2 regions of the Brooklawnia propionicigenes genome follow, and region 2 is predicted to be linked to the other one. Evidence: predicted binding sites of a transcription regulator. Region 2 holds the regulator's gene; the other holds the start of a gene.

Region 1 (15,727 bases), 950 kb from region 2:
ATTCGGGCCCTCCTGGTTAGCTGAAAGCCTAACCGACTGCCACGCTTAGCATGGCCTAACATAACGTCTCCGCCAAGGCATAGCATGGCGCAATGAGCATGGATTTCCCAACTGCTCGCCGCGTCAGCGTCGCCACCGGAAGGTTGCCCGGCTGGATCGAGCGATTCGAATCCCGCCATGGAACCGTCACCTCAACCATTCTGCCCGGCGCGATATTCCTGCAGGCCGCCGATGACGCTCGAGCACGCCTGATCAACCGTTGGGAACCACTCGACCCGGCCACAAGCCTGCCGGACGCGCTGGCCCAGCTCGTCCGCCCGCGTCGCGTCGCGGTGCTGTTGGTGCGCAAAGCTGCCAGCGCCGTGGGCGTGGCCGACGGCGACGAGTTGATCGTCCATCGCACCTCCCGGCACTACGTGCAATCGCGGACGAAGGCCGGCGGCTGGTCGCAGCAGCGTTATGCCCGCCGCCGCGCCAATCAGACTCGCTTCGCCTACCAACAAGCCGCGGACGATGCCGCCGAAGTCCTACTGCCCCGACTCGACGGCTGTGAGGCGCTGATCACCGGTGGCGACAAGACCGCCGTGGCCGATGTGCTCGCCGATCCGCGGCTGTCCGGGTTGGCGCGGCTGCCCCACGGCGTGCCACTGCTTGCGGTACCGGACGCCCGGCTGAACGTGCTGGCGGAAGCGGTCCGACAGGCCCGCAGCATCCCGATCGACCTGGACGCCACCGCGATCGCCGACGCCGGGCCCGACCGTCCGGCCGCCGACAGCGCCGAATAGCCTAGTGACGCCGCCGGTAATGCTTCGACGGCGGCTTGCTCGTCAGGTAGGCGATTCCCCCGGCAACCACCGACACCAGCGCGGCGATAGCCAACGCACCGTACCTGCCTCGCCCGCCCCCGGACTTGCCGGCCTGGGTTTCCGAATCTGTGGGAGCAGAGGTCGTCTCGGCCTCCTCGACCGCCGTCGTCGGGGCCTCGGTGGGCTCAGCGACGGTCGCGGTGCCCGGCGGAGTCGAGGGTGCCTCACCGACATCGGCCATCGTCGTCGGCGCGGTGACCTCCAGCAGCCGGTCGTCGTTGCGGCTGCCCAGCACCAGTCCCGTGGCGTCGAGGCTTGTGGTGACGGATTCTCCTTGCGGTTGCGCGGGCGCCACCTCAGCCGCCGTCACCGCATAATCCATCATGTCGAAGGTCAGCACACTGTTATAGGTGCGCAGCACGGCAGTGGATCCGTCCGTGAAGACGCCATCGGTCACCCAATCGGGTGCGTCAGCCACCCGCTCCAGGGTCAGCTCGGCGAGCGTCCCGGGCGCTTCGACGTAGTAGAGCCCGCCCGGCGATCCCTTGGTGACGATCCAGATGTTGCCGCGCGGCGAGACCATCATGGTCATCGCGTCGTGCGCGCCGTCCGGATAGTGCAGCGTCCACTGGGTGAAGGCCGCGGATGTGCCGTAGTCCATCGAATTGAGACGGTAGACGGTGACCGCTGAGCGGGCGCCACCGACATCGCCGACGTAAAGCGCGCCGTCGAACATGGCGAGGGCCTCCACGCCGGTCGGAGCGGCAGCGTAGCTCACCTCACCTGCGGTCGATCCGTCCGGGTTGATGGCCTGCACCGCACCCGAACCGGCAGCCGTCCAATAGACATCCCTCGCCGGATCGGCGGCCAACGCGCCCGAAGCGCTCAAGCTGGGGTCGGCCAACGTAATGACATCGCCCGGACTTGCAGCGGCCGGAGCAGCCATTCCGAAGACCAGCAGCGATGCCGCAGCACAGGCCAGTGGCGGCTGAACCCTTGCCATCGGCGCTCCTGTCCATTGAGTACCCGCGACAGTCTAGCTAACCCTCAGCCCCGCCAGTACAGCAGACCGCCGTATCGCGCGCTACTGAGACTGTTCAGCGACTAACCTCATGACATGGGACGGTTGTCGCAGTTTGCGATCGGAATCACCGAACTACGTGACATGTTCGGGGCTGAACCCGAACTGGCCAGCCGGCTACGGCAGATCGCGGCTGCCGACTTCCCTGCCCCTGCCGACCCCCATGGCCGCCGCCGCAAGCTGCTGGGACGCGTCGGCCCGGCGATGAAAAGGCCCATCGATCCGCCGACGGTGCCCCATCGTCCGGCCCCGCCCGATGTCGAGGCTCTGCTGACCGCCCACGCCATCGGGCCCGAGCGGCAGGGCTACGCCTGGCAGATCGTTCTTGCCTGGCTGGGCGAGTTGAGCTGGGGACGCCTGGACCTCGACGTCGACGAACGTGAGATGTCGGATCTGGAATTCGACCTGGCCACCGCCGGACTGCCGAGCCAGTTCGCCTTGGAGAAGCTGCTGCAGGGCGACCCGCAGATCCCGCTTTTTCCCTTGCCAGGGCAGCGTTGGGGATACGCCAAACATGCCCATGTGCTCGCCACCCGGCAGGCCATCGACGAGATCGCCGACGGCCTGGACGCCAAGACCGCCGCCGCGGTGCGTCCCTTCCGGCAGTTCTTGGACGACTACCCCGCCTGGACGGACCAGGCGAAGCAGCAGGGGCGCCCGGCCCCAGATCTGGTCGTGACCTGGATGCCGTGACGCCCCTGATTCAGCCTGCCGGCCCGTTCACCGACCGGTCGTCGTCGTCTTCGCCATTGATCAGGCGAAGGCGCCGGTGATCAGGCCCTGCATGAAGTAGATCGCGAACAGCGCCGCAACGATCCACATCAGCACGTGGACCCTGGCAGCCTTGCCCTGGAAGATCTTCATCACCACGAACATGATGAAGCCCGCGCCGATACCGACGGTGATCGAGTAGGTGAACGGCATGAAGGCGATCGTGACGAACGCCGGCAGCGCGATCTCGATATCACTCCACGGGATCTCGGTGACCTGGGTCATCATCAGGAAGCCGACGACCACCAGCACCGGGGCGACGGCTTCGGAAGGCACCATGTTGACGATCGGGGTGATGAACAGCGCCACCAAGAAGCCGACGCCGGTGACGATGGACGCGATGCCCGTCCGGGCACCCTCGGCGACACCGGCGGTCGACTCGACATAGCTGGTGTTGCTGGAGACCGAGGCGGCACCGCCGGCCAGGGCGGCCAGCGAGTCGACGAGCAGGATCTCGCGCAGGTGCGGCGGCTCGCCGGCCTTGTTCAGGATGCCGCCCTCGGCACCGACCGCCACGACCGTGCCCATGGTGTCGAAGAAGTCGGCGAGCAGCAGGCTGAAGACCAGCATCGACGCGGTCAGCACGCTGGCCACCGTCACAGTGCCGTCAGTGGCGAAACCACCGAAGACGTCGACCTTGCCCAGCAGCGAAAGATCGGGGCTGGCGAACGCCTGCCAGCCCGGGAACGCCGGAACGTTCAGCGCCCAGCCGGTCGCATGGTCGGGCGAGACCGCACCGATCTTCGCAGCGGCCTCCAAGATCACGGCCAGCACCGTGCCGCCGAAGATAGCCCACAGCATGGCACCACGGACCTTACGCATGTACAGCACCGCCAGCACCACGAAGGTCGCGACGAAGACGAAGATCGGCCAGCCGACGAGCGAGCCGTTGACGCCCAACTGCACCAGGGGGCTGCCGGGGCGAACGATGCCCGCATCCGCCAGGCCGACGAACGTGATGAACAGGCCGATACCGACACTGATCGCGGTGCGAAGGCTCGGCGGCACCGCGCGGAAGACCGCCTCACGGAAGCCGGTGAGCACCAGAATGGTGACCAGGATGCCTTCGCAGACCACCAGTCCCATCGCCTGCGGCCAGGTCATCTGCGGCGCGACCACGTAGGCGAGCATCGCGTTGAGGCCAAGGCCCGTCGCGATGCCGATCGGGAAGCGTCCGACGACACCCATGAGGATCGTCATCAGCCCTGCCACCAGGGCAGTTGCTGCCGCCACCATCGCGATCGACTGGCCGACCGCGGCCGAGTCGACGATCGTCTGGGCAGCATCGGTGAATTTCGGTGCACCCGAAACCAGATTGCCGTTCTTGTCGGTTGCCGTCCCGACGATCAGCGGGTTCAGCGCGATGATGTAGGCCATAGTGAAGAAGGTCACCAAGCCGCCGCGCACCTCGCGGGAAACAGATGAGCCTCTTTGAGTGATTTCGAACCAACGGTCCAAGCCTGATTTCTGTTGATCGCCGCTGGCGATCGGAGCACCCTGTGCCGATGTGGTGGTCATAGCGTCATGCTAAACATGTGGAAACTGTCCATAAGATAGGGTCCATGACCGATAATCCGCCTGTAACAAGTCAGGAATCTGCTAAGCGTTCGCTGGAAGAACGCCTGCAACAGGCGCCGGTGAAGCCGGTTCCCGACGATGGGGTGCGGGTCTTCTCTATCGGGACGGCGTTTTTCGTCGTCGGTTACGTCGCCCTGCAACTGGCACGGGTCCGCTGGGGGGTCCCCGACTGGTGGTACACGGTCGCCCTGACCGGCATCGGGATCGGACTCATCGCGATCGGTTATTGCGCCTGGCGACGCAAGAAACGCGCCAAGGACGCAGCACACGGCATTCCTGCACCCACACCGTGATCGTTCTCCACGGCGTGCGACGGTGACCGACGCGGACGATCAGCCGAGCGATCTGGTCAGTCGAACACGACGATCAGCCGAGCGATCTGCTCCGTAGAGCAATACGGTCAGTCGAACAGCGAGTGGTCGATGCTGATGGTGTCGAAGACCGGCTCCGGCAGGCGGGCGACCCGCTCGTCCGCAACGAGATCAGAATGGCCGCCGCAGCCATGATCGATCGAGACCACCCGCGCATCGTAGGGGGAGTATTCGTTGGCGCAGGCGCCGAACAGGCGTCCGAGCGATCCTCCCAGCCGGACGAAGTAGCCGCAGGTCACGCACTGTCCGGGCGCCTGCTTGGCGGCCGGGCTGCCGGGTCCGGCGTCCGAATCCAGCCAGCGTTCGGCGGCCTCTTCGCGTCCGATCGGTGACAGGACGCGCTCCCGCCCCAGTCCGAGTTCGCTGACCACCGCGCGGGTCTGGGCCCACTCGGCCGGATCGCTGTCGGCGGCCAGCTCGCCGCCGCCGTAGCCGGGCTCCAGCCGGGGATCGTTGTCGGGGGTCGGCAGCAGCGTGCCCGGGGTGACATCACCGGGCATCAGCCGCTCGGCCCACGGCACCCACACCGGGGCCAGCAACGACTCGTCGCTGGGCAGCAGGACCACCTCGTTGACCGTGGCGTAACGGGCGCGCGAGGCACGAGTCATCGTCACCGCCCAGTGCCAGCCGTAGTAGCCGGGATGCGGGCAGTCGAACAGATGCGTCGCCTGCCGAGCACCGGCCTCGACCTTGCTGCCGAGGTAGTCGCCGACGCCGAAATCACCGGCCGCCTCGACAGCCGCGTCTCGAGCCGCGTCGAGGGAATCCGCGATTATTTGGTCTATTTCGCTCATAGCTCCAGCTCATCCGCAACGGCCCGCAGCATTCCAGCCACCTTCGCCGACTGCTGCGCGTTGGGATATCGTCCGTGCCGGTAGCCGTTGCCGAGGGCATCCAGCACCTTGATCAGATCTTCGAACATCACCGCGAGCTGCTCCGGCTTCTTGCGGGAAGCCTTCGACAGGGACGGCGGCAACTCGACCAGCTGAACCGACAGTGCCTGCTCACCTTTGCGTCCTTGAATCAAGCCGAATTCGACCTTCTGGCCGGTCTTCAGCGCAGTCACTCCCTGGGGCAGAGCGTCGGCGCGTACGTATACGTCGCCACCGCCGTCTTTGGCGATGAAGCCGAAGCCCTTGTCTGCGTCGTAGAAACGCACCTTGCCGCTGGGCACCGCAACCTCTCTCATTACTCGCATTCGGCACGGGTAGGGTAACCCGCGTCCATCACAGGATACCTGTCTGAGCAATCGGCGCGCACCCAGCTGGGGGCAGAACCAGCACGGCCCCACCGCGGCCTGATCCGATCTGGGCTCTTCCGCCCAGCGCGAGCACCGACAGGGTTGTCGTCCGGGCTTCTAGACTGGACGCCATGACGCAGGTGACTTCGACTTTCTTGGCAGGTGAGGACGAGCAGCCCGGCCAGCCGTTCGGCTTCGCCAGCCCGGCGGCTCCCCCGCTGTCGACGTCCGAGCCGCCGCGCGCGGTGACGCCTGGGCCGGTGGCACCGCCGCAGGATTTCGCCCCGCCGGCACAGCAGGTGGCGCCGCTGGACCAGATTGCCCCTGCCCCCGCCGATCGGCGCGACCCACACGAACCGCTGCTCGATGCGTTGCCGCCCGAGGCGGTCAGTGCCTGGGACCCGACCCAGCCGGTTCCGGGCAGCGCGACCAGCGATGCGCTCAATGCGGCGTCCGAACCGGACACTGCGTTGAGCCCCCAGCAACTCGGCTCGCTGCCGCCGCCTTCAGGCCTGCCCGTCGGAGCCCAGCCCTGGCCCGCTCCGGTCGGCACCGCTCAGCCGCAGCCGGGCGTTGGGGCACCGCCGGGCGCAGGGGCACAGCCGGGCGTTGGGGCACCGCCGGCCGGCCCGCAGACCATGCGTCCGGTCGCGCAGTCGCCCTATCCGACCGGGCCGTCCCCTTATCCGGCCAATCCGTATGCACCCGCGCCGTCGCCCTATGGACCGAATCCGTACGCGACGGGCTCGTATTCCCAAGACGGCTACTACCCGGCGCCCGGCGGCCCCAGTCGACCGCCCGCTCAGGAGGTTCCCCAGATCACCGGCTGGCTGATCGGGCTGCTGTTCGTCGGCATGCTGTGGAGTGGGCTGGCGCCGTGGGCGCTGCTGGGTGCGGGCATCCTGGCCGCGACCAACAATGTGCCCGGGCGGATCATGTTGCTGGTCTGTGCCGCCTTCACGCTGGTGGTGGCCTTCTTCTGGTTCCAGGGCTACTTCTATATCGACCAGTTGCAGAGCACGGCGCGGCTGCTCTGCTTCGTCTGCCTGGTCGGGCTGGCCATCACGATGCGTAACAAACCGCAGCGGCGGTACTAGCGGTGGGTTCGGACGCTTCGTCGGCCGCGACCGCTCACACGCTTGCCCGGCTCGGCGAGGACGAGTTGCGGGTGCTGGTGGCGCTCGCGGCCGGTGCCGACCCGTCGGCATTGCCCGAGTTCGAAGCCCTCGATGTGGCAGCTGTTGCCGATGAATTGCGTCGTCAGGGCCTTATCACGCAGACCGGGATGGCGGTCACCGATGCGGTGGCGCGGGCCCTGGGGCCATTCCCGGCAGGCCTTGCGCCGATCAGCGCCGAACCACTGGACGAGGCCACCATCACCGAGGCGCTCGGCCGGATAGGCGACGACGACCGCCGGGTCCTCGAACGGCTGGTCTGGGGTCCACCCCAAGGCACGGTCGGCAACGCGCAACGCGCGGTGACCTGGCCGGACGCCGCCTCCCCGATCGACCGGCTGCTGGCATTGCGACTGCTGCGTCCCGTCGATGAGCGCACCGTGATCCTGCCGCGCGAGGTCGCCCTGGTATTGCGGGGCGGGCGGATCTTCGACGAAAACGGCGAACGTCCCGCGTTGCCTCGCGTTCAGGCGGCGAGCACTGATCGCCGGCCGGCGGGGGCCGCTGGTGCGTTCGGCGAACGGCAGTCCACGGACTGGCGTCCGGTCTTGGACACAGCCGCCCAGAGTGACCTGTGGGTGCAGCTGGCGTACGCCGAAGAAGACGGGACGCTGACCAGCGCGATCGTCCGGGTGCTTTTCGTGGCACACGGCTCGGCCTATCTGGTGCGCCGGGCCGGAGCACGGCTGACAGTCCCGACCGGCAGGATTATCTCGGCACAGACACTGGAGCCCGTCGTCATCAACGACCCGCCGCTCGAGCAGAGGAACTGAGCGACGCCCCGAGTCCCGCGCCGAAGTCCGATCTGCTCAGCGATGGCCTAGGCGCACCGGGACGGTGGACTCCTCGACATCCCCGAAATCGATGAGCTGGGTGGCGATCGTGGCCGCGATCAGGCGGGGCAGTTCGACGGGCCAGACGATCTTACCCACCAGATCGGCCACGGTGAACCATCCGAATCCGGCGGCCATGGTCACCTTCTCCTCGGCTGTGAACCCGGCGGTGTCCGGCTCATAGCGAGCCGGCAGATCGAGGACGAAGAAGTCCTCCCGCTGCACCAGAACCTGATCCGAGTAGCCATGATGCACGACTCGGCGGGCGACCGGCCCGAAGAAATCGCCCGGATCGACCAGCAGACCGGTCTCCTCGGCCAGTTCGCGGGCGGCCGCCTGCGCGAAGCTCTCACCGATGTCCAGACCGCCACCCGGAGTCACCCACCACTGCGACCCCGGGATACCCGGATCGCAATCGGAAGCGAGCAACACACGTCCTTCGGCACGCACGACCACCCGGGCCGCCTGACGCCTGCGCACGCGGCGCTGAGGCGGCGGAACCGCGACCATCGGGCGACGATCTGGATTGTTCATGGGTCCAGGCTAGACGCGAAGCCGCGGCCGCCTGACCATCGCCCAGCCTGTGCATCGTGGAGCACTCGATGCCGAAGCCGAGACTGCCGCTGTCCACGGCGCGTCCGACCCGCACCTTTGACGTCCCGGGGGCGACGCCTGCCGACCGGCTTGCCCGACCATCAGGTTGGTTCCAGCTAGCTGGCCCGCCGGACATGCTCGGAGTCCAGCAGGATTCGCCAGCCGCGCACCAGCGACGGATCCACGTCGGCCGCGAACGAGCCTCCGGTGCGCACCTGGGGACCCACCTGGAAGGCCCGCACCCCGGCCCGGCTCAGCCAGGCGACATGCTCGGGCACCAGTCCCCCGCCGGCCAGGATCAGCCGGGCATCCTCGGGATCGGCTCGGGCCCGCAAGACCAGATCGTCCAACCCGATCTCCAGGCCGCGGCTGGACCCTGCGGTCAGGATCTGATCGAGTCCGCGCATACCCCTCAACCGCGCCCAGGCCTCGTCCATGTCGAGGCAGCGGTCGATCGCGTGGTCGAAGGTCCACGGCCAGTAGCCGTCGTCGGTCAACGCCGCGACGATCTCGGTGTCGACCTGCGAGTAGCCATCCAAGAATCCGAGGACGAAGCCCTCGGCGCCGTCGCTCAGGTAGTTCGACGCCAGCCCACGCAGCCGGGTCACTTCGCCACCGTCGGACCGGTAGCCATCGCGCAGCCGCAGCAGCGGCCGGATCGGGATCGTGCAGGCGTCCCGCACACGCCGGAACGCTGCCGGTTCGGGGCAGCGTCCCTGCCCGGTCAGCTCGCCGACCATCATCAGCCGGTCGGCGCCGCCTTCTTCCGCGCGCCGGGCATCGTCGGCAGTGAGGACGACCACCTCCAACAGGCCAGACATGTCACCATGATGCACTGTCAGCGCGCAGACCGACGCGCGACACCCCCGGGCTTCGGGCTCGTCGGCCGCGCGCACCTCCACCGCACTCCGACCAAGACCCGGCGGCGGCCGGTGGACGCGGGGACGGGCATGCAGGAGGGGGACGGCTCCCGAAGGAACCGTCCCCCTACTGAGGCAATCAGGACTGATCGCGGATCAGTACATTCCGCCCATCTCGTCGCCACCGGCGGGCATCGCGGGAGCCTTTTCGGGCTTGTCGGCGATAACAGCCTCGGTGGTCAGGAACAGACCGGCGATCGACGCCGCGTTGGCCAGTGCCGAGCGGGTGACCTTGGTCGGATCCAGGATGCCGGCCTTGACCATATGCACGTACTCGCCGGTGGCCGCGTTCAGGCCCTCGCCGGCCGGAAGGCTCCTGACCTTCTCAGCCACGACGCCGCCTTCGAGACCGGCGTTGGCGGCGATCTGCTTCAGCGGCGCGGCGGCTGCGTACAGCACGATCTGCGCACCGATCTGCTCGTCGGCGCTGAGGCCCTCGAGGTTGGCGTTCTTGGCGGCCTGAATCAGGGCCACACCGCCACCGGGCAGCACGCCCTCTTCGACGGCAGCCTTCGCGTTGCGGACGGCGTCCTCGATGCGGTGCTTGCGCTCCTTCATCTCGACCTCGGTCGCAGCGCCGACCTTGATCACTGCGACGCCGCCGACCAGCTTGGCCAGCCGCTCCTGCAGCTTCTCGCGGTCGTAGTCGGAGTCGGAGTTCTCGATCTCGGTGCGGATCTGCTTGATCCGGCCCTGGATCTGCTCCTTGTCGCCGGCGCCTTCGACGATCGTGGTGTCGTCCTTGGTGATGGTCACCAGGCGGGCCCGGCCGAGCATGTCGAGCTCGGCGTGGTCCAGCGACAGACCAACGGTCTCGCTGATGACCTGGCCACCGGTGAGCACCGCGATGTCGGCCAGGATGGCCTTGCGGCGATCGCCGAAGCCCGGAGCCTTGACGGCGACCGACTTGAAGGTGCCACGCAGCTTGTTGACGACCAGGCCGGCCAGGGCCTCGCCATCGACGTCCTCAGCGATGACCAGCAGCGAACGGCCGGTCTGCTGCACCTTCTCGAGCACGGGCAGCAGGTCCTTCAACGAGGAGACCTTGCCGTCCACGATCAGGATGTAGGGATCCTCGAGGGTGGCTTCCATGCGCTCCGGATCGGTTACGAAGTAGCCGGAGATGTAGCCCTTGTCGAAGTTCATGCCCTCGGTGAGCTCGAGCTCCATGCCGAAGGTGTTGGACTCGTCGACGGTAATGACGCCTTCCTTGCCGACCTTGTCCATGGCCTCGGCGATGATCTCGCCGACGCTGGAGTCGCCGGCGGAGATGGAGGCAGTCTGAGCGATCTGCTCCTTGGTCTCGACCTCGGTCGACATGGCGGCCAGCTGAGCGATGATCGCGGTCACGGCCTTGTCGATGCCGCGCTTCAACTCGATCGGGTTGGCGCCGGCGGTCACATTACGCAGCCCCTGGTGCACCATCGCCTGAGCGAGAACGGTGGCGGTCGTGGTGCCGTCTCCGGCAACGTCGTCGGTCTTCTTGGCGACCTCTTTGACCAGCTCAGCGCCGATCTTCTCGAAGGGATCGGAAAGCTCGATCTCCTTAGCGATGGACACGCCATCGTTGGTGATCGTGGGGGCGCCCCACGACTTCTCCAGGACGACATTGCGTCCCTTCGGCCCAAGGGTGACCTTGACGGCATCGGCCAAGGTGTTCATGCCCTTCTCGAGAGCCTTACGGGCTTCCGAGTCGAATTCAATGAGTTTTGCCATGGTTCTGTGGAAAATCCTTTGGCATCAGGGGCCAGGCCCCGTTGGTTGTCTAGTGGTCGCTACGACTCATGGCTGCCGATGCCCGCGACGGACGACCTGAAGGTCTCACCCGCACCACGACTCGAAGCGGTGGCACTCCTCGTGTTGGAGTGCCAAATTCATTATTAGCACTCGGGCCCCGAGAGTGCAAACAATCGGGGCGGCCAACAGGCAGGCCATAGGCTGAACCCATGGCCACCAGCCGCAACCACCAGCTGCGCGCGATCGCCAACTGGGTGAACCTGTCGACGCCGCTGGGCTTCGCCGTGGCACTGGCAGGACGCGCGCGTCCGCGTCGAGGTCCGGCCGGCCTGTGGATCGCCGAAGGCTATCGTCTGGGATTTCCGGTTGCCGGGGCGTTCACCATCGGCTGCGTGGTGATCGTCCCCGGTGGCACGATCGACCGGCTGCTGGCTCGGCATCCCAGGATCGTGGAGCACGAGGCGGCGCATGCCACGCAGTGGGCGGTCTTCCTCGGGTTGCCGTTCCTGCCGTGCTATCTGGCCGCCGCGGCGTGGTCGAAGTGGCGCACCGGAACCGGGTACGCGTCCAATGTGTTCGAAGTGAGGGCCGATCTTGCCAGCGGCGGCTATCCGGTAGCCGGAGAGCGACCTCGTCCGGACCGGAAGGCCTGAATCATCAGCGATTGGCGAGCCTGGAGGCCGAGCGGGTGCGCTGGCGCTGCTCGCGCAGCCGGCGGAGCCGCTTGACCAGCAATGGGTCGTGTTCGAGAGCCTCGGGACGATCGATCAGCGCATTGAGCAGCTGGTAGTAGCGCGCCGCCGAGAGGTTGAATCGCTCCCGGATCTCGGTTTCCTTGGGAGCTCGGGCCTGCCACCAGCTCTTCTCGAAATCCAGGATGGCCATCTCGCGCTCGGTCAACGACCGGGCCTGCGGATTGAGATTGTGCGCTGCTTCGACCATGCGGCGATTCTACAACCGGGAATCACACCGATGTGATTACCTGCGCGCATCGGTGTCCGGACGCTGGGCCTCGGCGCTCGGGTAGCTTGCACAACGGTGCTCGGGCGGCTTGAATGACGATGCTCGGGCGGCTTGCTGGCCGATGCTCGGGTCGCACAGATCGGCGCTCAGCGTGGCTCCTGGCGGCAACCCGAATGGCCGTGACACGGACGCGATGAGTAGGATGGGTGATTGCTTGGTCACACAAGCGCAGCCGTCACCCCATCGGCGGCAGCCTGTGCAAGGCGGAACGTATCTATACAGGGAGGTGGGATGCATCCGCTGACCGGAAGCATCAAGCGCTACGACTGGGGATCGCCCGACGCGATTCCCGCCATTCTAGGCATTCACCCGGACGGACGTCCGCTGGCGGAATACTGGTTGGGCGCGCACCCGAGCGATCCCGCGACGATCGATGGCCATCTCCGGCTCGACGAGGCCATCAAGCAACACCCGTGCCTGGTCGGTGATTCGGCCCGGCTGGAGTTCGGCGGGCATCTGCCGTACCTGATGAAACTGCTGTCGGCCGGGCGTCCTCTCAGCCTGCAGGCGCATCCGAACCGGATGGATGCGCGGGCGGGTTTCGAGCGTGAGAACCAGGCCGACATCCCACTCGACGCGCCCGAGCGCACCTTCAAGGACCCATGGGACAAGCCCGAGCTGATTGTCGCGCTCACTCAGTTCGATGCCCTGGCCGGTTTCCGCGATCCCGCCCTGACTTCGGCACTCTTCTCGCGCCTGGGCATCAGCCCGGTGTCCGAGCAGGTCTTCGCGCCGCTGCGCCACCGGGGCGGACGAGCCGGGCTGGCCGAGGTTTTCATGAACTGCCTGGTCTTGGACGATGACCTCAAGGCAGCGGTCACCGATGTGGTGGCTGCTGCGGTCAACCACACCGACGACGAAGGCGAGCTGGGCGAGTTCGCGCGCACCGCAGTGCTGCTGGACGAGCATTTCCCCGGCGACCCGAGCCTGCTCGCGGCGCTGATGCTGACCCGGCACACTCTGCAGCCCGGCGAAGCCCTCTACCTGCAGCCGGGGGTCTTACACTCCTATCTGAGCGGCACCGGCGTGGAGGTGATGGGCAACTCCGACAACGTCTTGCGCGGTGGCCTCACATCGAAGCACATCGACCCGTCCGCGCTGGCACAGGTCGTGACCTTCACCACCGAGCCGATCCCGGCGATGCTGCCCGAGCAGGAGCTGCCCGGACTGTGGCGCTACCCGACCGACGAGCGCGCGTTCGTGTGCTGGCGGCTCGACCTCGTCCCCGGACGCATGATCGAACTGCCCGGCGAGCTGTCCGGTCGGATACTGCTGGCCACCAGCGGTGAGATCGGTGTCTCCCAGGGCCAGGACGGACTCGTTCTCAAGCACGGCCAGGCGGCCTTCCTGGAGGCCGGCTGCCAGGCCAAGGTCAGCGGCAACGGCCAGGGCTTCCTGACCGCCACCGGCCTGGACGCCTGATCCCTGGCCTGGTCCATCGGCACCGGCCCAGTTCGCTGGCTGTCCACCCCGCTCGCCGTGCAGTTCGCTCGCCGTAAGTGAGTTCGCTCGCGTTCCAACAGAAGCAAACTGCTCTACGGCGAGCGTTTGCTACCGACGGCGAGCGGTTAGTACCGACGGCGAGCGTCTGCCCCGCCCCTCGTCCAATTCGCTCGCCATAAGTAAGTTCGCTCGCGTTCCAACAGAAGCGAACTGCTCTACGGCGAGCGGTTTGTACGGACGGCGAGCGCCTTGTACCGACGGCGAGCGTCTGCCCCATCCCTCGTCCAGTTCGCTCGCCATAAGTGAGTTCGCTCGCGTTCCAACGGAAGCAAACTGCTCTACGGCGAGCGCCTAGTACCGACGGCGAGCGTTTGGGATGAACGGCGAGCGCCTAGTACCGACGGCGAGCGAACTGGCGGAGGATTGCTGGAACAGAGCCAATGGCACATGACTGATGGCACACAACTGATGAAACACAGCTGACGGAACAGAGCCCCCGGAGGGAGTCGAACCCTCGACCTTCCGCTTACAAGGCGGGTGCTCTGGCCGCTGAGCTACGGAGGCGTGCGCCCAAGAAAGGCGCTTGACTATTCTGCCCGGACGACGCCCCTGCGCGAAATCCGGCCCGATCGCAAAATGAGCAAACTAAGCACGCTCCAACTGGAGATCAGCGTCCGAGACAGCTTGCTGCTGGCGTCGGGTGAACAGCACCGACACGATCACTCCGCTGGCCAGGGTGACCAGTCCCGCAACCCAGACGGGCAGCTCCGATGGCGCGTTCATCTGCAGGGCGGCAAACAATACCGGCAGGCCGATCACGAGGGTACAAAGCTTCCCGACGCTCTCCAGTGCTCTGCGGCGCCTGTGGTTCGGAGTCTGACTCTGTGGGGTTCCCATGGGAAAACGTTAAGCCAACTCTCAGCATGTTTACGCCATTGACACGGCATTTCGGGGGATGCCCGGGAGAACCCTGAGAATCTCAGCCCTTGCGGCTACTGCGCATGAAGGTAAGCGCGACCACGGCGACCACCAGCGCGATGGCGACGTAGTTGGCGAACTTGCTGTAGAACTCCAGCACCTTGACCGCCGGCTCCCCAACCAGATAGCCGAACGAGAAGAACCCGATCAGCCACAGCAGGCAGGACGCGAAGTCGAGCATCATGAACTTCTTCCAGCTCATCCCCTGTGCCCCGGCCAGCACGAAGATGACCGCGGTCAGCGGCAATGGAATCGGCACATAGGCGACGAACATGCCCACCCAGCCGAGCTTGTTGGCCCAGCGTTCTGCCCGGGCGTAGTTGCGTGCGGCGCGCTGCGACTTGCCGGCCCACACCTCGATCATGCCGCGTCCCCACAGTTTGCCGGCCCACCAGTACGTCCAGTCCAGCTTGATCGACATCAACGTGCCCAGCAGGATCGGCCAGACGAACGGCAGATCGGTTCCGACCCGGACCACCGACCCGAGCAGCGTGGTACCCGATCGAGAACCCAGCAGCCCGACCAGCCAGGGCAGCCGGTCGGGTGAACCCAGCAGCCACGCCCGCAAGGGCAACATCGCGAGGCTGAAGAGACCCAGGAAGCCGATCCACGACATGCAGGCGATATCGGTGCGCGTCGGCTTACGCCGCCACGGCATACCCGGATCGTCCCACCATTCGCGCTCGGGCTGTTTGTCACCGGCCGCATCGGGCCGGACCGCTTCTCCGGGCAGCGCGCCGGCGTCAACCGGGTCGACAGGCTCGTCGTGCCGGGAGATCTCTGTCGGACGCTCATCAGCCACCCAGCGAGCTTACCTGGCACTCGTGCACGGCTGGACCGTCCCAAACCTCTAGGCTGACTCCATGAGCGATCAGACCACGGCATTCGCCGAACTGCTGCAGATCAACGAACGAATAGGGCAGGCAGAATCCGACGCCGACAAGGCCTGGTTCGAGCACCTGCTGCACGAACGGTTCACCATGCGCCGCCCCAGCGGCCCCCTGTCGACCAAGGCCGACTTCATCTCGGGCCTGGCCACCGGCGCCAAACGCCAGACCACGATGCTCGATCTCGAACTGCACGGACGCTACCGCGCCACCGCCCGCTGCACCGTCGAGAAATGGGCGCTGGCCGACCCCGAGGCCGTCCAGATCTTCGACAATCTGCGGGTCTTCAT
Region 2 (15,727 bases):
ACTGGCCAACCTCTACCTGGCGCTGGAAGCCGACCTGGTGATCATTCCGGTGCTCAACAAGATTGATCTGCCCGGCGCGCAGCCCGAGAAGTTCGCCCGCGAGCTCGCCTCGATCATCGGCTGCGAGCAGGACGAGATCCTCAGGGTCAGCGCCAAGACGGGGGAGGGTGTCGCCGAGCTGCTCGATCAGATCGTCGCCCACGTGCCTGCGCCGACCGGGGACCCCGATGCTGCCACCCGCGCACTGATCTTCGATTCGGTTTACGACTCCTATCGCGGTGTGGTCACCTACATCCGGGTCGTCGACGGCGAGATTGCGCATCGCGATCGCATCCTCATGATGTCGACCGGAACGACCCACGAGGTGCTGGAGGTGGGCGTCATCTCGCCCGAGCCGGTGAAATCGTCCGCTCTGGGCGTCGGAGAGGTCGGATACCTGATAACCGGCGTTAAGGACGTGCGCCAATCGCGGGTCGGCGATACGGTGACCCTGTCGTCCAGGCCCGCCTCGCAGATGCTCGCGGGCTATCGCAACCCCAATCCGATGGTTTTTGCGGGCATTTATCCGATCGATGGTGACGATTTCCCCGAATTGCGCGAGGCGCTGGACAAACTCCAGCTCAACGATGCCGCGCTGACCTATGAGCCGGAGACCTCGGCTGCCCTCGGATTCGGTTTCCGTGTCGGTTTTCTCGGTCTGCTGCACATGGAGATCGTGCGCGAACGCCTGGAGCGCGAGTTCAACCTCGATCTCATCAGCACGGCGCCGAACGTGAACTATCGCGTGGTGATGGAAGACGGCACCAAGCACGAGGTGACCAATCCGTCCGAGTTCCCCGAGGGCAAGATCGCCGAAGTCTACGAGCCGATGATTAAGGCGACGATTCTGAGCCCGGCCGAGTTCATCGGCACCATCATCGAGCTGTGCCAGGGCCGCCGCGGGGTCCAACTCGGGCTCGACTACCTGTCCGAAGACCGGGTCGAGCTGCGCTACGAGTTGCCGCTGGCCGAGATCGTCTTCGACTTCTTCGACTCATTGAAGTCCCGGACGAGGGGATACGCGTCGCTGGACTACGACGAGGCGGGCACCCAGGTTGCAGACCTGGTGAAGGTCGACATTTTGCTCAACGGCGAACCGGTGGACGCGTTCAGCTCGATCGTCCACAAGGATAAGGCCTACTCCTACGGAGTGGCGATGGCCGCGAAGCTCAAGGAATTGATCCCGCGCCAGCAGTTCGAGGTGCCGGTGCAGGCCGCGATCGGGGCACGGGTGATCGCCCGTGAGACCATCCGCGCGATGCGCAAGGACGTGCTGGCCAAGTGTTACGGCGGTGACATCACCCGCAAGCGCAAGCTGCTGGAAAAGCAGAAGGAAGGCAAGAAGCGCATGAAGGTGGTGGGACGCGTCGAAGTCCCGCAGGAGGCCTTCGTCGCCGCGCTGTCGACCGGCGAAACCAGCAAGGACAAGCGCTAGCGCTCAGGCTTGCGGGCGATCAGGGCCACCGCCTCCAGGTGATCCTGATTGGCGCGGAAGACCTTGCGCATCGCCATGATGCGCTGCCGGGCCTGCGGGTTGCGCCGCACATTGTTGAAGAAGCGCAGCGCGCCGCGCAGGCCCTCGTCGGCGATGATCCGGGTCGGGCTGAGCAGCTTCATCGGATGGTGATCGGTCCATTCGATCTCGAAGCCCGCCTCGGTGACCAGTTCGGTCCAGGCCCTGGTGGTCAGGGGACGGGCACCTACCTTGATGGTGCGCGACAGCGCCTTGGAGATCTGGTCGACCACGGACTGGTCGACGTCGTCCGGTTTCAGGGAAAGCTCATGCAGCCCCCAGCGTCCACCCGGCGCCAGCGTGCGGAAGACCTCACGGGCGATCGTGGACTTGTCGGCCGCCGACTGCATGGTGAGCATGGCTTCGGAGATCACCACATCCGCGCTGCCATCGGGTAGGCCGTTGGCGCGGGCATCGCCTTCACGGACTGCCGCATCGTGGTGCCCGGCGAGCACCGCGGCGATCTGGCGGCGGGCGTCCTCGTTCGGGTCGACTCCGGTATAGGTGGCGTAGCCACCGTCCAGGACGAGCTGGGCGGTCCGGCCGATGCCCGGGCCGAGCTCGACGACCCGGTCGGCGGAGGAGATCTGCAGGCTGCCGAGCAGCCGGCGGGTCAGGTCGATGCCGCCGGGACGCAGCACCCGCTTGCCCATCTTGGCCAGCAACCAGTGGCCGGCCGCGCGGTGTTCTTCGGAGGTCGTGGGGCCGCCGGTCTTTTCCGAGTACGTGGTTTCGGTCATGGGATCCACTCTTTTCTGGGAGGTTGTCTTCTGCGCGGGTGCCCGGATCAGTGCTGTGCGGAGGAGTCGTGTGCGGTGGTGTCCACCATCACCAACTGCATCCGGCAGTCGGTGAGCGCGGTCAGCGCATGACGGGCATCGGGCGCCAGATAGATGACGTCACCGGCGTGCAGGATGTTCGACCGGCCTTCGACTTCGAAGTCCATTTCGCCGTCCAGCAGGGTGACCACGACCGCTCGCGGGGAGGAGTGCTCGGTGAGCAGTTGGCCGGCGGCGAAGGTGAAATCGACCACCCGCAGCAGGGGATTGTTGACGATGACCCGCGATGTGGTCGATTCGGTGACGACGGGAAGCTGCTCGTTGATATCGAGAACGACGGTGGATTCGCTGACTGCGGTTGTGCTCATAAGAAGAAGGCTAGCCTAAGCAGTATTTATTGTGAAGTGTCGTTCAGCTGGAACCGCTCGTCGCGGTGACATAACTTCGGTGGTATGCCTTCCGCTCCGCCACCTGGTGATCCGGCTCCCGCCGACGGCGCGCTGCCCGCCTCGGCATTGCGCGAGGTGACCGGGCGCCCGCTGAGTTTCTATGTGCACGTGCCGTTCTGCCGGGTGCGGTGCGGCTACTGCGATTTCAACACCTACACGGCCGATCAGCTGGGCCCCGGCGGCGGGCCGGACGCGTGGCTTGCCGCGGTGCATTCCGAGATCGATCTGGCCGCCCGGGTGCTGGGCGAGCAGGCACCCGAGGTCAGCACGGTCTTCTTCGGTGGTGGCACCCCGACGCTATTGAGGCCATCTCAGTTGACCGAGGTGCTTGCACATATCGCCGGGCGCTTCGGGCTTCGTCCCGGCGCGGAGGTCACCACCGAGGCCAACCCGGAGACTATCGGCCCGGCCGAGTTGGACGCACTGCTGGTCGGGGGCATCAACCGGCTGAGTCTCGGTATGCAGTCCGCTGTCCCGCATGTGCTGGCCACCCTCGACCGGGTACACACCCCCGGGCGCGCGCTCGAGCTGGTCGGCCTGGCCCGGCAGGCCGGGTTCGGCCAGATCAGCCTGGATCTGATCTATGGCACGCCCGGCGAGCGGCCGCAGGATTGGCAGGCCAGTCTGGACGCGGTCATTGCCGCAGATCCCGATCATGTCTCTGCCTACGCTCTGGTCATCGAGCCCGGCACCGCGATGGCGCGCCGGGTGGCCCACGGCGAGATCCCACCGACCGACGACGATCGGCAGGCCGACTACTATCTGATGGCCGAGAACCGGCTGAAAGCGGCCGGCTACGAGAACTACGAAGTGAGTAACTGGGCGCGTGATCGCTCCCACCGGGCGCGTCACAATCTTGCCTACTGGCGGGGCGACAACTGGTGGGGGGTGGGCCCGGGCGCGCACTCCCATGTCGGCGGGGTGCGCTGGTGGAATCTGCGGCATCCGGCGCGTTATGCAGCTGCGCTGGAGGCTGGCCACAGCCCCGCCCAGGCCCGTGAGGTGTTGGACGCGGACACCCGCCGGATCGAGCGGGTGCTGCTCGAACTGCGGATCTCCGACGGGTTGTCAGTCGAGGTCCTGACGGCCAGCGAACGTGGTCGGTTGCCCGCGCTTGCCGCTCGTGGCCTGATCGAGCGGGAGGACGAGCGCATCAGGCTGACGCTGGATGGCCGGCTGCTGGCCGATGCGGTCATCAGAGACCTGCTGGATTGAGACCGCGTTTGTTCGCGCGTCCTGTCCGGATCCGGGCGCCCGGGCTACTAGCCTTCCGCAGGTGGGACTCTCCAATGATCGCTATGGCCGTGACGTGCTCGACCCGAGGGCAGCGCGCAACCGGCGTCCGCAAACCAAGGACATCCCGATGCGACTCGGGATGGTGGTCGAGGACCCGGGGTCCGGATTCGTCGGGGAGATCATGGGCTGGGAGAACGGCCTGGTGATCCTGGAGGATCGCCGGGGAAAACGACGCAGCTTCCCGGTCGGCCCCGGGTTCTGGCTCGACGGCAAGCCGGTTGCGCTGCGGATTCCGCCCCGTACCGGGTCCACCAGGCGCTACACCGCCTCGGGCGCCCGGGCTGTGCCGGAGGGCAAGGCCAAGGTGGCGCTGCCCAGCCGCATCTACGTCGAGGGTCGCCACGACGCCGAACTCGTCGAGAAGATCTGGGGCGGCGATCTGCGCCACGTCGGGGTGGTCGTCGAATACCTGGGCGGCATCGACGATCTGGTCGCGATCGTGGCCGAGTTTCAGCCCGAGCCCGGACGCCGGCTAGGCGTGCTGGTCGACCATCTGGTCAGCGGCAGCAAGGAGACCCGGATCGCCCAGCAGGTCGCCCACGGTGGCTACGGCGACGTCGTCCAGATCACCGGGCACCGGTTCATCGACATCTGGCAGGCGATCAAACCTGAGGTCATCGGCATCAAGGCTTGGCCGCAGGTGCCCCGCGATGTCGATTTCAAGAAGGGCACGCTGGCCGCGCTCGGCCTGCCGCACTCCGATCAGACCGACATCGCGCATGCCTGGCAGTCGATGCTCGGGCGGGTGCACACCTTCCGCGATCTGGATCCGGACTTCAATCGCGAGGTCGAAAAGCTCATTGACTTCGTCACTCAGGACCATCTGGATGAGATCGGCTGACCATGTCGCATTGCGGTCGGCTGGATCAAGCCGAGCCGACCAGCCGCGAGTTACGTTATCGTCGACCTTATGACCGAAAACGGAGCTGAGCAGATTACCCCAGCCGGGGGCGAGTCTAACCACACCAGTTGTCAGAAGACCCCCACCCCACCCACTCGAAGTGAGCAGGCGCCCGCTGCCGATCCTCGCGACGAGCAGACCCCCTCTGCCGAGGATGAGACGCTGCCCGTTGAGGACGACCAGGCGCAGCCCGAGGACACCCCGACCGCCGGTGCTGAGCCGCAAGAAGCTGAGCCGCAGGAAGCCGAGGATCAGCCTGCCGAGATCCAGGCTGAGGATGCCCAGCCCGTGGACGCCGGGGATACCCAGACCGTGGACGCCGAGGACCAGCCCGAGGGCGTCCAGGTTCAGCCTGCCGACGTCCAGCCAGACGAAGAGGAGCAGCCCGCACCTCCCGAAGACGCGCAGACAACTCCCGAGGACGCGCAGGCCTCTACCGAGGATGAGTCGGCCCCTACCGAGGAGCCGTCCCCGCCCGCCCAGCGCGCGAAGACGCTGCCCGTCGAGGGCGTGCGGCCGCTGTCCAATGAAGGCGAGCACGCACCTGCAGCCGAGGGCGTCCAGACGCTGCCCCCCGAGGGTGAGGAAGTGCTGTCCGTCGAAGATGTGAAGACGTTGTCCCACGAGGACGTGGAGGCGCTGTCCGAGCAGAAGCTGACAACCCCGGCCGACCGCCCCTACGTGCCGCCCGCACAGGACGATTCGGTCACGGCGTTCGCCCCCGAGATGTGGGAGCTCGGCGGCTGGCCGCTGGGAGCCACCTTCGACGCCCAAAAGAACATGACATCGTTCGCTGTCTATGCCCCGAAAGCGACGCGAGTAGCGATCGAACTGTATGACGAGGAGATCGGGGCCGACGCCACCCACCGGTTCGATGCGGTCAAGGGGGAGGACGGTGCGTGGCGCAGCCAGCTGGTCGGCGTGGTGGCCGGACAGCTCTACGGCTATCGCGTCTGGGGCACCAACTGGGATGTGGACCCCGACTGGCAGCCGGGTTCCCTGGCCGGTTTCATCTCCGATCGGGATTCGGAGGGCAACCATTTCAATCCCAACAAGCTGCTGCTCGACCCCTATGCCCGGGAGATCAGCCATGTCCCGCTCAGCCCCCGCATCCTGAAGGCCGGAGCCGACCGGGGCGTGTTCGCCACCGGCGGCGGCGACTACCACGGCAGGGTGCGCCGCAGCGTCGATTCCGGCCGGTTCACCCCGAAGGGCGTGGTCATCAGCGACAACACCGGTACGGGGGAGGCGCCGAATCGTCCCGCTCAAGATGTGACGATCTATGAGGGTCACATCAAGAACCTCACCATGCATCCGTCGGCAGCCAAGCTCGGCGATCTGCTGGCCGGCGAGGAACTGTTCGACGACGTGCGCAATCTCCCCGATGAGCTGCGGGGCACCTACGCCGGTGCGGCCTACCTCGCGCCTTACCTCAAGGGCCTCGGCTTCACCACGCTCGAGCTGCTCCCGGTGCACGAGACCGACTCCGATCAGGTGGGTGCGGTCAATGGCACCACCAACTTCTGGGGCTACCAGACGATCGGTTTCTTCGCGCCGAACCGCGACTATGCCCATGACAAGTCGCCGGGCGGCCCGACCCGTGAGTTCAAGGAAATGGTGCGGACGTTCCACGAGCACGACGTCGAGGTCTACCTCGACGTGGTCTTCAACCACACCGCCGAGGGCGGAAACTGGGACCACGACATCGATTCGGCGGCGTTCACCAGCTTCGGCGGATTCGCGACCACGCACTACTACGATCTGACCTCCGACGGGTACATCGTCGACGGGGCTACCGGGTCGTCCAACCAGACGAACTTCTCGACCCGGGCGATGTGCGATGTCGTGATGAATTCGCTCATCTACTGGCATGACGTCATGGGCGTGGACGGCTTCCGGTTCGATCTGGCCACCGTGCTCGGACGCTTCCCGTCAGCATCGGACAAAGAGGACTGGGGCGGCAGGCGGCGCTTCTTCAACGCCCACCCGCTGTTGCGGGAGGTCGTCGACTGGGCCGATGATCGCGGTATCGAGGTCATCGCCGAGGCCTGGGATCTGTGGGGATATGAGGTCGGTAATTTCCCGTCCGGGTGGGGAGAATGGAACGGCCGTTTCCGCGATGCGGTGCGCCACTACCTGAAAGGCGACGGCAATACCCGCGCGTTCATCGAACTGTTCAACGGCGACTGGCTGCATTTCAACGACAATGCCGGTCCGCAGAAGTCCATCAATTTCGTAACTGCCCATGATGGTTTCACCATGTTCGACCTGGTCAGCTTCAATGAGCCGATCAACGACCAGCCCTTCCCCTTCGGACCCTCGGACGGCGGAAGTCCGCAGAACAACTCCTGGGACTCGGGCGGCGATCAGGCGCTGCGGCGCACCCGGTGGCGCAACAACTGGGTGACGCTGATGTGCGCACGCGGCGTCCCGATGGTGGTCAGCGGGGACGAGTACGGCCGCACCCAGAACGGAAACAACAATCCGTGGAATCTCAACACCATCGGGATGTGGAACAACTGGGCCCAGCTGTCGTCCAATACCCCCACCCGGCTGCCGGTCGACCCCGACAATCCGGAGCTGGCGTCCTATTTCGATGTGGTGGGCGAATGCGATTCAGCGCCGAATGTCAACCCGATGTTCCGGTTTGCCCGGTTCACCGCTCGGCTGCGCGCATTGGATGTGACCTTGCGCCAGAAGACCTGGGGTTCGGGAAAACTGGATTCCGACAACGTGAGCTACCTGTACTATTGCCCCGACCTTTCACGGGAACCCGGCTTGACCGACCGGCAATTGACGGTGCTGATCAACGGCGCCGGTGTGGGTGGCACCGATTACCTGGTCATGATCAATATGTACACGTCGCCGGCGGTGTTCAAGGTGCCGGACTCCACCGAGATCTCGCGCCGCGACCTCAAGTGGCACCGCCTCATCGACACCGCTCCGTGGGCCGAATCGGTCGGCAACTGCTGGCCGCCGGCCGATGGGGACGTGATTGAAGGCAGCTATACCGTAGAGCCGTGGTCGATCGCGGTCCTGGCAGCGGCGTCCGATCAATCGCCCGTTTTCGACTACCGGGGTTTCCCTGCTCGCCGCCGTCGGCGGTTGGACGCTGCCGCGCTGGCTGAATAGGCGGTGAGGAATGGTAGACACGCACGACGACATACTCGAACTGATGGTCGAGGTCGCCGATCGGGTGATCCGGCCCGGGTTCCGGGCGCTGAGTGGCAACGACATCGACGAGAAATCGCCGGGTGACTACGTCACCGTGGCCGATCGGGAATCCGAGAAGTTGCTGACCGCCGCGCTGCTGGCGCGCAATCCTGGCTGCCTGGTGGTGGGGGAGGAAGCCAGCTACGCCGATCCCTCGATTCGCGAGGGCCTGGGCGTGGCCGACCTCGCGTACACCGTCGACCCGGTCGATGGCACCGGCAACTTCGTCAAGGGATCGCCCGACTATGCCGTGATGATCGCCGAGATCCGTCGCAGCGAGGTGACGCGCTCGTGGATCTGGCAGCCCGAGGCGGGACGCGCCTATGTGGCCGAGCGCGGTGCGGGGGTGACCTGTAACGGTGAGCCGATGACCAGGGTCGAGGCACACCGCCCGGCGCGCGCCGGCGGAGCCAGCAGGGTCTGGCAGTGCTTCGATTCGGCGGACGGCTTCGCCGAGCCCGTCGGGTCGAATTTCTGCGCCGGGTTCGACTATCCGCAGCTGCTTCGCGGGGAGGCCGATTTCTTCGTCTACCGCAGGCCGATGCCGTGGGACCATCTGCCCGGCCTATTGATGGTGCGCGAGTTGGGCGGCGCGACCGTCCAGGTCGACGGCCGGGGCTACGGCCCGGGCAGCCAACGTGTTCAGGCGATCTGTGCGTCGACCGATGCCGGGCTGGCCGACGACGTGGCCGGACGCTGGGATCCGCCTGAGGCCCATTGACTGGCGTCCGCCGGCACGCGGGGTAAGCTTGGCACTCGGAATTGTGGAGTGCCAGCGACCAAGGAGGGGAGAACGATGGACGACCGGAAGCTGAGAGTGCTCGGCGCCATCGTCACCGATTACGTGGCCACCCGCGAGCCGGTCGGCTCGAAGGCCTTGGTAGAGCGTCACAGCCTGGATGTCTCCCCGGCGACCATCCGTAACGACATGGCGGTCCTGGAGGAGGAGGGCTATCTCGCCCAGCCACACACCAGCGCCGGGCGCGTCCCCACGGACAAGGGCTACCGGCTGTTCGTGGACCGGCTGGCGACCGTCAAGCCACTGTCGAGCGCCGAACGACGGGCGATCTCGAGTTTCCTGGCCGGGGCAGTCGATGTCGACGACATCGTCCATCGCACCGTCCGGCTGCTCGCCCAGCTCACCCGTCAGGTCGCGATCGTGCAGTACCCGGCATCCAGTTCTGCGACCGTGCGGCATGTCGAGGTGATCAGCCTGAGCAGCGATCGGGTGCTGGTGATTCTCATCGATTCCACCGCCCGCATCGACCAGCATCCGGTGACGCTGAGCGAGTACACCGAGGACGAACTCGAGACCTGGCGCGGCCGGCTCAATGCCGCCGTTGCGGGCCGTAAGCCCCAGCAAGCCGACGCCGCGCTCGCCGAGCTGGCCGCCGAACCGGAGTTCGATGAGGCCGGGCTCGGCCTGATCGTGGCAGCGCTGCGCACCATGTTGGCCTACGACCCGTCCAATGAGGTCGTGGTGGCGGGCATGCCCAATCTGATGCGCTACGGCGCGTCCTACCAGCAGGCGATCGGCCCGGTGGTGGATGCGCTCGAAGAGCAGGTGGTGCTGCTGCGTCTGTTGGGCGATGCGGTCGCCGAGCATCCTGGTGAGGTGACGGTGCGTATCGGCCAGGAGAATCCGTACGTCCCGTTGCACAGCACCTCGCTGGTGGCAAGCGAGTACGGTTCCGACGAGGTCTGGGCTTCGCTGGGCGTGGTCGGGCCGACGTCGATGGACTATTCCTCAACGATCTCCGCCGTGCGGGCCGTCGCCCGTTATGTCGGCAGATTCCTGGCAGAAGGATGAACGAGAACAACTGATGAGCAACCCTGATTACTACCAGGTACTGGGCGTGCCCCGGGATGCCAGTGCGGAGCAGATCAAGAAGGCTTACCGCAAGATGGCCATGAAGGTGCATCCCGATGTGGCCACCGATGCGGACGCCGAAGAGAAGTTCAAGCAGGTCAACGAGGCCTACGAGGTCTTGAGCGACCCCAACAAGCGGGCCGTCTTCGACCGGGGCGGTGACCCGATGGGTCACGGCGCCGCCGGTGGTGATCCGTTCTCGAGGATGGGTGGCTTCTCCGGCTTCAACGCCTACGCCGGCGGGCAGGGCTTCGACATCGGCGATCTGTTCGGCGCGATGTTCGGCCAGACCACCGCCAGCCGCGGGCCGAAGTCCCGCGTCCGGCGCGGCCAGGATCAACTCATTCGCACCAAGCTGACGCTGCCGGAGGCTGTCTTCGGGGTGACCAAGCCGGTCACCTTCGACACCTACGTGCTGTGTGATGCCTGCAACGGCTCCGGCTCGAAGGACAATCGCGAGCCCGTTACCTGCACCCGGTGCCAGGGACGCGGCGAGATCATCGTCTCGCAGCGCTCGATCCTCGGCGAGATCCGCACCTCGCAGCCCTGCCCGTCGTGCCAGGGCTTCGGGAACATCATTCCCGAACCCTGCCCCGAATGCTCCGGCCACGGCCGCATCTCCCAGCAGCGCACCATCAATGTCAAGATTCCCGGTGGTGTCGACACCGGCAACCGGGTTCACCTGTCCGGTCAGGGCGAGATCGGACCCGGTGCCGGGCCCGCCGGCGACCTCTACGTCGAGATCCAGGTGCTGCCGCACGATGTCTTCCGGCGTGACCACGACAATCTCGAAATGGTCGTCAGGTTGCCGATGGCGCTGGCCGCGCTGGGCACCCACATCGACATCGACACCCTGGAATCCGAGCTGCCCGACTGCCCCGAGGATCGCCGCAAGGTACACGTCGAGGTGCCGGCCGGAACCCAGTCGGGCACCCGCCTGGTCATGGCGGGCCACGGCGTGCCGAGCCTGCGGACCAACCGTCGCGGTGAGACCCCGCGCGGCGACCTGGGTGTCACCATGCTCGTCCAGACCCCGACGAAGCTGGACGCCGAGCAGCGCGAGCTGCTGGCCCAGCTGGCTCGGTTGCGCGGCGAGGCCGGTCCGGAGGTGCTGACCAAGCCGGAGGAGAAGGGCTTCTTCAACCGCCTCAAGGACGTCTTCAGCTGATGACCGACGCGCTCTACCTGGCCGATCTGGGTGCTGATCCGCGTCCCGGTGGCCTGGTGGAGCTTGGCGGCGATGAGGGACGCCACGCGGCGGTGGTCAAGCGCACCCGCGTCGGTGAGCAGCTGCTGGTGGCCGACGGAGCCGGACGGGCGATCCGCGGGCCGGTGATCGAGACCAGCAAGCAGGGGCTTGTGGTGCGCATCGACGAGGTGCTGATCGCCGCGCCGGGCAGGCACCGCTGGACGATCGTCCAAGCGCTGGCCAAGGGCGAACGCTCCGAGATAGCCGTTGAATCCCTGACCGAGCTCGGCGCCGACCGCATCATCGCCTGGCAGGCCTCGCGCAGCGTGGTCCGCTGGGACGCCCGGGCAGGTATCCCCGACAAGTCCGCGAAAGGCCTCGCCAAGTGGCAGGCGGTTGCCCGTGCTTCCACCAAGCAGTCTCGTCGATTCCGGGTGCCCGACGTCGAGTATGCGTCCACCGCCGACATCGTGGACGTCATTGCGGGCGCCGATCTGGCGCTGGTCGCCCACGAGGAAGCGACGATTCGGCTGGCGAGCGTCGACGTTCCGGCCACCGGTGAGGTGGTCGTCATCATCGGCCCCGAAGGCGGCATCAGCCCCGATGAACTCCGGTGCTTCGAGCAGGCCGGTGCCACGGCGGTGAGCCTGGGCGACGGGGTGCTGCGCACCTCCAGCGCGGGCGTGGTGAGTCTGGCTCAGTTGCAGGTGCTGGCCGCCCGGCAGGCAGGCTAGCTCTCAGATCCCGAGTTCGGCCGGTACCGTACGCCCGCTCGGCCGCAGTCCTGACAGATCGATATCGACCCGGTGGTTGCGGTCCGCGGTGGAGCCGAGCATGAGGTGGGCGCCGATGCCCAGCGACTGCCAGCGACTGCGGTAGATCCACTGCAGCGCAGTCGGATCGCTCACCCGCCAGAAATTCACCAGGTAGCCGCCCTCGAACAGATGGATCAAGCTGTAGCCGCCGGGATAGGCGGCGCAGGCTGCGTTCTCCAGATAGCGCGCGTTGGTGTCGGCCAGATCGGCGCGGTCGCGGCGCATCCGGTGGGTGTGCCCGGCCAGGTGCAGAAACACCCCGGGCGCCTGGCGTTCGATCAGCTGCAGCCGTAGCCGGTCACGCCCGCGCAGCATGAACTGCGGTCCTGATGCCGACGACCATGCCGCATCGGTGGTGACCGGGTGATGCGTGGTCGCCAGGGTCGGACGCTGCGGGTCGGTCTCCAGCTCGGCCATGATCTGGGCGTACTGGCCGGGAAGGATCCAGCCGCCCCCGGACCCGCGGGTGGAATCCATCGCGAGCACCCGCAGCCCGCTGGGCTCCGATACGGCCTGGGCCTGCTGGTAGCCGACGAAGTAATCACCAAAAGGGTCGTCATCACGCCTGGGATGATCGTGGTTTCCCCGGGTGGCGACCCAGTCGACCAGTTCGGTGCCGTAGCCGTCCAGCAGCTTGCGGGCGATCCGGTTCTGTTCGGGGGTGTTGTCGTAGGTGATGTCTCCGTTGGCGATCAGCAGCGGCCGGCCATGGCGGCCGGTCAGTTCGTCCAGCGCAGCGGCGCACATCATCCGGGGGTAATCCGCCTGATCCGGCCGGGGACAGACCGAGGTCGGCAATGCCCCGAGCACGATGCCCTGCCGGCGTTCGCCGATGTGGATGTCGTTGACCACCGCAACCGTGGTCAGATAGCGGCCCTTCGGCACGGTCAGCGTCGTGAACTGGCGGGTGCGCTCGCAGCACCCGACGACCCGGGTGGGACGCAGCGCGGCCGCGGCCAGCTTTCCCTCCGACGATGCCTGGAACTGGTAGGTTCGGCCCGGCTCGAGACCGGTGATCTCCACGACGTGGTAGACCCGTGGGGTCGGATCCTCGTGTACCAACTGCATCGGGCCGCCCACCGGGCCGATGGCGACCTCGGTTCCGACGGCGACCGGTTTGGGGATGGCGATGCCCAGCCTGGCTGCATGGGTGACCCAGCTGATCACGACGCTGGTGGGGGTGACGGTCAACACTTCGAGATCGGTGGCCAGCACCCTGCCCCGGGTAAACGAGTCGGCTGCTGCTGGTGCATCGATGGTGGCAGTGCTCAACTGGTAATCCACAGACCCTTAACCTACCCCCTGGGCGTTCGAAATACCGATTTGGTTCCGCAGATTGCCGCTCACGCCCCGAGCAGAATCGTGCCGCCCACCAGCCCATTCACGGTAGATTCCCCACCTATGGCAGGTGTTCAGCGTCGACGGCATGTCGTGACCGTTGTCGTCAATCCTCGATCGGGACGAGGGCGCGCGACCCGCCTGCTGCCCAGGGTACAGGCGGCCCTCCAGGAAGGCCTGCCCGACTCCGAGCTGCGGATCATGCGCACGCGTTCGTTCGACGACGCCCGGCAGCTGGCGCTCGCTGCGGTGGCCCAAGCCGCACCGGCCGAAGCAGGCCGCCGTCCGGATGTGCTGGTGATGATGGGCGGCGACGGGATGGCGAGCCTGGGACTGAATGCCTGCGCAGGCAGCCACATCCCATTGGCGATCATTCCCACCGGCACCGGTGACGATTTCGCGCGCGGTGTGGGCATCCCGCGCAAACCCGCCGAGGCGGTTCAGGCGATCATCGCCGGGCACACCAAGATGATCGACCTGGCGCTGGTCACCGGCGACCTCACCGACGGCCACAAGCAACGATATGTGGGCTCGGTCGTCTCCACGGGCTATGACGCGAAGGTCAACTATCGGGTCAATCACGCGAAGGTGAGATCGTATGCGTGGTCGCTGCTCGCCGAGATGGCGCAGCTGCGGCCGCTGAACTACCGGTTGACGATCGACGGCCGGCCGTTGCATACCCGCGCCGTGATCGCCGCGGTCGGCAACGCCGGCTACGTCGGCGGCGGCATCCATCTGTGCCCGGCCGCCGATGTGACCGACGGTCTGCTCGACATCATGATGATCGGGCCGGTCAGCCGATGGACGCTGATCAGACTCTTCCCCCTGTTGTTCCGCCCCGGTTTCGTCAAGCATCCGGCGATCACCCAGCTGCAGGCGCACGAGGTGATCGTCGACGGGGACGGGCTGGTGCCGATGGCCGACGGCGAAGAACTCGGGGCCACCCCGTTGCGCATCAGCTGCGTGCCGTCGGCACTGACTATCGTGGTGGGTAATGACTGAACCGGAGGCAGGGCTGGCCCACGTGGTCGCGCAGTTCGCTGCGGGCTACTCATTTTCGTTTGACGACTTCCAAACCGACGCCTGCCTGAAGCTCGCCTCGGGACATGGCGTGCTGGTGGCCGCCCCGACCGGGTCGGGCAAGACCGTGGTGGGGGAGTTCGCCTGCTGGCTGGCGTTGCGGCAGGGCACGAAGTGCTTCTACACCACCCCGATCAAGGCCCTGAGCAACCAGAAGTTCCATGATCTGGTGGCCCGGCACGGTGCAGACAATGTTGGCCTGCTGACCGGTGACACCTCGATCAACTCCGAGGCGCCGATCGTGGTGATGACCACCGAGGTGCTCCGCAACATGATCTATGCCCGCTCGCGGACCCTGTCGGGGCTTTCCTCGGTAGTGATGGACGAGGTGCACTATCTGGCCGACCGGTTCCGCGGCGCCGTCTGGGAGGAAGTGATCCTCGGGCTGGCCGATTCGGTTCAGCTGGTCGCGCTGTCCGCGACGGTCTCCAATGCCGAGGAATTCGGCGAGTGGCTCGATGAAGTGCGCGGCGAGGTCGATGTGGTGGTCAGCGAACGCCGCGTCGTCCCGCTCTATCAGCATGTGCTGGTGGGCCGCAGACTGTACGACCTGTTCGCGGGGCAAGCACCCACCGAAGTACCGCTGCCGCAGTCCCGGGCCGATGTCAATCCGGAGCTGCTGCGGCTGGCGAAGGCCGACGCGCGGGTCACCCGCGATGACTCCCGGCGGATGCGTGGCCGCCGGGTGCGCGGCAAGATCGAAGCGCGGCAACGCGCCAGTGGGGAGGGCGTCATCCGGGCACCCCGGCGCGACGGCGCGGTCGAGGTGCTGCAGCAGCAGAATCTGCTGCCCGCGATCTTCTTCATCTTCAGCAGACAGGGCTGCGACCAGGCAGTTCGCCAGATGCTGGGATCCGACATCCGGCTCACCGACCGTGCCGAACGCGAGCAATTGCTGCAGATCGCCGCGAAACATGTGGGCATGCTGACCGCGGCCGACAAACGCGCGCTCGACTGGGACACCTTCATCGAAGCCCTCGGACGCGGCATCGCCGCCCATCACGCCGGACTGCTGCCGGTCTTCAAGGCGATCGTGGAGGAAGGTTTCGTCAAAGGTCTGGTGAAGGTTGTCTTCGCCACCGAGACACTGGCGTTGGGCATCAACATGCCGGCCCGCACAGTGGTGGTCGAGAAGCTCGTGAAGTACAACGGCGAGACCCACGCCGAGCTGAGCCCCGGCGAGTACACCCAGCTGACCGGCCGGGCCGGACGACGCGGTATCGACGTCGAAGGTCATGCCGTGGT

Evidence for each region. Region 2 encodes HrcA, which represses chaperone genes, less so after heat shock. Its sites were predicted from a motif close to TTGGCACTCGNNNNNNNCGAGTGCCAA; they were not measured.
Region 1: the regulator HrcA is predicted to act here: its motif matches at 11,250-11,276, upstream of groL (chaperonin GroEL).

What each region holds. Positions count from the first base shown of each region.
Region 1 is NZ_AP028056.1:1,859,356-1,875,082, reverse strand. It holds gene QUE25_RS08500 (metal-dependent transcriptional regulator) at 1-2, opposite strand, end outside; gene QUE25_RS08495 (acVLRF1 family peptidyl-tRNA hydrolase) at 93-785, shown strand; gene QUE25_RS08490 (NHL repeat-containing protein) at 787-1,809, opposite strand; gene QUE25_RS08485 (hypothetical protein) at 1,924-2,580, shown strand; gene QUE25_RS08480 (NCS2 family permease) at 2,641-4,176, opposite strand; gene QUE25_RS08475 (hypothetical protein) at 4,221-4,529, shown strand; gene QUE25_RS08470 (DUF3027 domain-containing protein) at 4,637-5,401, opposite strand; gene QUE25_RS08465 (cold-shock protein) at 5,398-5,781, opposite strand; gene QUE25_RS08460 (hypothetical protein) at 5,979-6,944, shown strand; gene QUE25_RS08455 (hypothetical protein) at 6,947-7,795, shown strand; gene QUE25_RS08450 (NUDIX hydrolase) at 7,832-8,389, opposite strand; gene QUE25_RS08445 (copper homeostasis protein CutC) at 8,566-9,270, opposite strand; gene groL (chaperonin GroEL) at 9,466-11,085, opposite strand; gene QUE25_RS08435 (hypothetical protein) at 11,316-11,759, shown strand; gene QUE25_RS08430 (DUF3263 domain-containing protein) at 11,764-12,048, opposite strand; gene manA (mannose-6-phosphate isomerase, class I) at 12,361-13,551, shown strand; tRNA gene QUE25_RS08420 (tRNA-Thr) at 14,064-14,136, opposite strand; gene QUE25_RS08415 (hypothetical protein) at 14,218-14,355, opposite strand; gene QUE25_RS08410 (DedA family protein) at 14,552-15,352, opposite strand; gene QUE25_RS08405 (nuclear transport factor 2 family protein) at 15,414-15,727, shown strand, end outside.
Region 2 is NZ_AP028056.1:2,807,247-2,822,973, forward strand. It holds gene lepA (translation elongation factor 4) at 1-1,474, shown strand, start outside; gene QUE25_RS12990 (class I SAM-dependent methyltransferase) at 1,471-2,292, opposite strand; gene QUE25_RS12995 (cupin domain-containing protein) at 2,340-2,699, opposite strand; gene hemW (radical SAM family heme chaperone HemW) at 2,784-3,995, shown strand; gene QUE25_RS13005 (DUF3097 domain-containing protein) at 4,057-4,917, shown strand; gene QUE25_RS13010 (alpha-amylase family glycosyl hydrolase) at 4,987-8,109, shown strand; gene QUE25_RS13015 (inositol monophosphatase family protein) at 8,120-8,911, shown strand; gene hrcA (heat-inducible transcriptional repressor HrcA) at 8,987-10,000, shown strand; gene dnaJ (molecular chaperone DnaJ) at 10,014-11,228, shown strand; gene QUE25_RS13030 (16S rRNA (uracil(1498)-N(3))-methyltransferase) at 11,228-11,983, shown strand; gene QUE25_RS13035 (metallophosphoesterase) at 11,987-13,336, opposite strand; gene QUE25_RS13040 (diacylglycerol/lipid kinase family protein) at 13,466-14,404, shown strand; gene QUE25_RS13045 (DEAD/DEAH box helicase) at 14,418-15,727, shown strand, end outside.